Linked DNA regions of Saccharophagus degradans 2-40. The protein of the gene in region 2 interacts with the protein of the main gene of each other region in a pairwise test. Links are inferred from orthologs where the notes say so. Each region holds a gene or a part of one and is shown on either strand. Other genes may lie near its edges.

What was found.
Region 1: the proteins of SDE_RS16605 (region 2) and grxD interact in binary tests that used the Escherichia coli proteins (3 or more experiments, as listed by UniProt). The link is inferred for Saccharophagus degradans 2-40 from one-to-one orthologs.

The regions. Positions count from the first base shown.
Region 1 is NC_007912.1:3,082,545-3,085,374, reverse strand. What follows is about bases 1-2,754. They hold grxD (Grx4 family monothiol glutaredoxin), read left to right. Parts: upstream 1-1,088; coding sequence 1,089-1,421; downstream 1,422-2,754. Other genes in these bases: SDE_RS12755 (hypothetical protein), read left to right, coding at 1,654-2,754; SDE_RS12765 (hypothetical protein), read left to right, coding at 695-940; SDE_RS12770 (aspartate aminotransferase family protein), read right to left, coding at 1-438. In the rest of the region: more of SDE_RS12755, read left to right, coding at 2,755-2,830. UniProt on the Escherichia coli protein: Monothiol glutaredoxin involved in the biogenesis of iron-sulfur clusters.
Region 2 is NC_007912.1:4,046,687-4,049,641, reverse strand. Bases 69-2,947 are described here. They hold SDE_RS16605 (BolA family protein), read left to right. Parts: upstream 69-1,326; coding sequence 1,327-1,569; downstream 1,570-2,947. Other genes in these bases: hisG (ATP phosphoribosyltransferase), read left to right, coding at 2,914-2,947; murA (UDP-N-acetylglucosamine 1-carboxyvinyltransferase), read left to right, coding at 1,623-2,885; SDE_RS16610 (MlaC/ttg2D family ABC transporter substrate-binding protein), read left to right, coding at 533-1,144; SDE_RS16615 (calcium/sodium antiporter), read right to left, coding at 69-151. Outside these bases: more of SDE_RS16615, read right to left, coding at 1-68; more of hisG, read left to right, coding at 2,948-2,955. UniProt on the Escherichia coli protein: Involved in cell resistance against acid stress.

The DNA.
Region 1 (2,830 bases), 960 kb from region 2 along the record:
TTTAACTTTGGGGTTGCCCGTAGCAGATAGGGTGGCCATAGTACGACCATGAAAGCTTTTGTCGCAGGTGATAATGTGAGGTGCAGTAATGCCTTTATCTTGTGCGTACTTTCGCGCAAGTTTAATAGCTGCCTCGTTAGCTTCTGCGCCAGAGTTGCTAAAAAATACTTTATCCATACCGGAAGCTTGCACCAATAGTTTGCCAAGTTCCTGCTGCGGCTCTATCAGAAATAAGTTGGAGCAATGAATAAGCGTTTTGGCTTGCTCGCTAATAGCTTGGGTTACGCTTGGGTAGTTGTAGCCAAGCCCGCATACAGCGATGCCAGATAAAGCGTCTAAATAACGGCGGCCTTCGCTATCCCAAAGATAAGGTCCATCACCCTTGGTTAACGTGGTTTTTCTTTCACCGTATGTATTCATTAGCGCCGACACCGACATTTTTATACTCCCAAAAACAAAACAGGCAGCGAAGGCTGCCTGAACAAGTGATCATTCTATAAACAAATATAGGGTTTGTAAATTTTTGTAGGCGATCATGTTCGATCAAGCCATTACATACCCTAACAATAAAGCATGCAGTGAATAAATAGAATACTCTGTGTGATAATTTATGGTCCGATATTGAATTTCTAGAGAGGGTGCACCCATTAATAGCAAAAAATCACCTATGGAGTGTGCGCTTTGTTTGCGTAAAGTGCCTTTAACCTTTCATCACCTTATTCCAAGAAAGGTGCACGGCCGTAACTTTTTTAAAAAGCATTATGCTCGAGAAGATTTAAATGCGGGTGTACATGTTTGTCGTAAATGCCATTCGGGTATTCATAAGCTATACGATGAAATGACTCTGGCTAAGCAATTTAACTCGCTGGACTTGCTCAAAAATGATGCGGCGATATCTGCGCACGTAAACTGGGTGGCGAAGCAAAAAAGCACCCTGTGAGGTTGGTGCCTTGGCTTGTTGGCGCGCAAAGGCTAGCTGACGTAGTGCATTCGGGTGGCTATCTGCTATACAATAGCGAAATACCCGAGTAAATAACTCAGATTTAAAGTAGTAATTATCACCGTTCTATAAAGAGGTTAGTGTCGTCGTGGATATTATCGAAACCATTAAGAAGCAAATTGAAGAAAACAGTATTATTTTGTACATGAAGGGCTCCCCGAACGCGCCTCAATGCGGCTTTTCCGCTAAAGCTTCGCAAGCCGTAATGGCTTGTGGTCAGCGTTTTGCGTACGTGGATATTCTATCTAACCCCGATATTCGCGCTAACTTGCCTAAGTACGCCAACTGGCCTACATTCCCACAGCTTTGGGTGAATGGGGAGCTGGTAGGGGGCTGCGATATTATTGTGCAAATGCATGAAAGCGGTGAATTGAAGCCAATTATCGACGCTGCAGCACCGAAAGAAGAAGCTAGCGAGTAATTTGTTCTTCTGTGCGGCAAGCCTTCCTTGTCGCACAGCTCCTCCTGTTTGCCCCTTTGTTCTAATATTCCCTCACTTATTTACAATCTAAATAGCTTCCCGCCCTAAGCTACAATCATTTGCTCATTGATAACTCTTATCATTTTCATTACTATTCGCCGCCTAATTACTTTGCCAGCGTAATATGGCTCGATACGCTGGTGTCAGCTTTTTATTTTAAATGGAGTAAATCATGAGAAAGTCTGCGTTAACAGCTGTTATTTCCCTGCTTGTCGCCCCCGTTTTTGCCAATGCCTCCCCAACAGTTGAAGAGCTGCATGAGCTTGTTAAAAAGCAGCAACAGGAAATAGACCTGCTGAAAAAAGAAGTAAGTGAAGCAGACGCAAAAATTGAAGCAACGGCTGACGCTGTTGAAAGTGGTTCTGGTGCTAGCAACAAAAGCGCTTCTTGGGCATCTAAAACCCAAATCGGTGGTTACGGTGAGCACCATTACAACAACTTCCAAAACGGTAATGACAAAATAGATGCACACCGCTTTGTACTATATATCGGCCACACTTTTAGCGATTCAGTGCGTTTTTTCTCTGAGTTTGAATTAGAGCACGGTCTTGTGACAGAGGATGGCCCTGGCGAAGTAGAGCTTGAGCAAGCCTTTATTGAGTGGGATTACGCACAAGGCCACAGTTTAGTTGCTGGTCAGTTTTTGGTTCCAGTAGGTATTTTGAACGAAACTCATGAGCCAGATACTTTCTACGGTGTAGAGCGCAACATTATTGAGAAAAACATCATACCTGTTACTTGGTGGGAAACTGGTGTGATGTTTACTGGTGAGTTGGCTCCTGGACTCGGGTATGACTTAGCTATTCACAGCGGGCTAGAAGTGGTGGCTGATGCCGGTAACGACAATGTAGGGCTTATCAGAAAAGGTCGTCAAAAGTCAGCCAACGCGGTTGCCAACGATTTCGCTTACACCGCACGTATTAAATACACCGCTGTGGCTGGCTTAGAGTTGGCCGCAACCTACCAATTACAAACTAATATTACTCAAGGTGTAGCTGAGGGTGATGCGTCTGCAAGTTTGCTTGAAGCGCATGCAGTCTACAGCGTTGGTGACTTTTCTGTTCGTGGTTTATACGCAGATTGGAATTTAGACGGGGAAGTATTTGACGCGAGCGGGCGCGATTCGCAAAGCGGTTGGTACATCGAGCCTTCATATAAAATCCTTGATAACCTAGGCGTATTCGTTCGTCATTCTGAGTGGGATAACGAAGCTGGCCTTGCTGGCGCGGATGCCGATGCAGCGTTTGATATAGGTGTTAATTTCTGGTTAACCGATACTGTGGTATTTAAAGCAGACTACCAAGACCAAGAATTAGATAATGGCGATGATAACAACAGCCTGAACTTGG
Region 2 (2,955 bases):
TGGTGAGGCCAATTACCAAAGGTGCTACGCCAAATGATTTTGCTATAGCGGCGCTGCCTGCAACGAAGCGGTCAGCGCTCCAAACTAAACCACCAAAACCTATAAGTACGGCTATTGCGGCGAGGGCAATGGGCGGGATGGTATCTAGCATGGAATGGAAGGCTCCTAAAGCAAATGGGTTGTGGTTGAGTTCACTTTTTGTTGTGGCTGCAATGAACTCTAAGGCTTGTTATTGCGTCTATTTAATTGACTAACGAACTCATAACGACATTACAGCAATTTGGAGGCTAGTCATTAGGATTGCGATAGACGAGGAGGTTTTATTTTTACCGCCCCTGCGCAAGGAAAATGAAGGTGGCAATCTTATAGTTCTGAGCGGCTATTGTCAGCTCCTGTTCACAAAAGATCGGTTAATCTGCAAAAAAACTTGGTATGCGCTTGTTGCTCCGTGTGTTCGGCGTGATAATGCGCGTTAATTTTATACCCAAAAGAATTGGGTGAGAGTAATAAACCATCGCTAAGGAGAAAAACTGTGAAGGTTCAAAAAATCTGGAGTGTAATTGGCGTCCTAATGCTGGCATTTGCCTCATTGAATGTATCTGCACAGGCAAGTGTTGCTTCACCGCATCAGGTTGTTGAAAAAGTAACGACGGATTTATTGGCCGAAGTGAAAAAAAGCGCAGAGTTGCTTAAATCCGATCCCGATCAGTATTTTGCCGATATCGAAAAAATTCTAGAGGTTGTGGTGGATTTTGAGTTTATTGCTAAAAACGTCATGGGCGTTTACTGGCAAAAAGCGACACCTGCCCAACAAGCTCAGTTTGTTAAGGTGTTTAAGCGCGGCATGGTAAAAACTTACGCCAAAGGCATGGCAAATTATGCCGACTTGAAAATTGAAGTATTGCCCGCAGAGGGCGAGGTTGCTGAATACGGCAAAGTAACAGTAATGCAAAAGGTGACCGCTGCCGATGGTATTAACCGAGTGGCGTATACTATGGGGCGTCGCAATGAGCCTAACGCCAAGTGGCAGTTGATCAACGTAGTATTAGATGGCGTGAACTTAGGGTTAACCTTCCGCAGTCAGTTTGCCCAGTTGGTTAAAGAGCACGAAGGCAACCTAGATGCCTCTATCGCTGCTTGGTAATTAAGTCTAAAAGCTTGTTTTCTTAGGGGGAGCGACCTGTTCCCCCTACTAGTCCTCGCCTATCTCAGTCTTTTTTATTAAACTGTCGCCCTAAATTTTTGGGGTGAAGTGTTGTCTATAGCGTTTAGTTATTATCTAGACCCGTATCCAGACCAAAACTCCCGTGTTTAAAAGGCAAGTAAATGAACCAAGATGACATTAAAGCTCTTATCGAGTCCAGTATTCCAGAAAGCCAAGTCCAAGCGCAAATAGACGGTAGTCACGTGCATTTGGTGGTGGTTAGCCCGGCTTTTGAGGGCTTAATGCCAGTTAAAAAGCAGCAGTTGGTCTACGCCTGCCTGCAAGACTCTATAGCCAGTGGCGCCATACATGCGGTGCATATGCAAACCTTCACACCAGCCCAGTGGGCCGAAAAACAAGCATAGCTCGGTGTAATTAAGCTGTTCCTTTCACGAAAGATAACCCCGGTTATAGCTTCATGGATAAATTAATAATTGAAGGTGGCTCGCGCATCAATGGCGAGATTCGTATTTCTGGCTCGAAAAACTCGGGGTTGCCCATATTGGCGGCCACCTTGCTAGCCAGTGGGCCAATGCATATATGCAACCTTCCACATTTAAACGACATTACCACCATGCTGGCACTTTTGCGTTGCATGGGGGTTGGGGTAACCATCGACGAGAAAATGTGCGTCGAGGTAGACCCTACCAGTATTACTGAATTTGAGGCGCCCTATGAGTTGGTGCGCACCATGCGCGCGTCCATCCTCGTGTTGGGGCCAATGCTGGCACGCTTTGGCAAGGCTGATGTGTCTTTCCCAGGTGGTTGCGCCATTGGTAGCCGACCTGTGGATATTCACTTGCGTGGTCTAGAGGCCATGGGGGCCGAAATTGAAGTTGATGGTGGTTACATTCGCGCTAAAGCGCCCAATGGCTTAAAAGGCGCACGCTATTTAATGGATACCGTTACCGTGGGTGGTACCGAAAACCTATTGATGGCTGCAGTGCTGGCAGAGGGCACCACCATTTTAGAAAATGCGGCCAGAGAGCCCGAAATTGTTGATTTGGCAGAGTGCCTTATTGCAATGGGGGCAAAAATTAAAGGCGTAGGTACCGATCGCTTAGAAATTGAAGGCGTTAAAACCTTGAACGGTTGCACCTATGAAGTCATGCCAGACCGTATTGAGACCGGCACCTACTTGGTTGCAGCGGCAGCCACTGGCGGTTGGGTTAAGTTGCGCGATACGCGCGCGGATATTCTCGAAGCCGTTTTGCTTAAGCTTGAAGAGGCGGGGGCAGAAATTACTGTTGGCGAAGGCACTATCGAGCTGGCTATGCACGGCAAGCGGCCAAAGGCGGTTAGTTTTAAAACTGCGCCTTACCCTGCTTTTCCTACCGATATGCAGGCGCAGTTCACCGCAATGAATGCCATTGCTGAAGGCACTTCGTCGGTAGTAGAAACTATTTTCGAAAATCGTTTAATACAAGTACACGAACTTAATCGCATGGGCGCTAATATTCGCCTTGAAGGCAATACGGCCATTATTACTGGTGTTGAAAAGCTTAAAGCTGCACCGGTTATGGCTTCCGATTTGCGCGCGTCTGCGAGTTTGGTTATTGCGGGAATGTTGGCCGAGGGCGATACCCTTGTGGATCGCATTTACCATATCGACCGTGGTTACGAATGTATTGAAGAGAAATTGCAGGCGTTGGGTGTTCGCATTCGGCGCGTTCCTGGTTAAGTTGCCAGGCAAATTAGAGAGAGGATTTATGTCTCAGTTAACCATCGCCCTTACCAAAGGGCGTATTTTG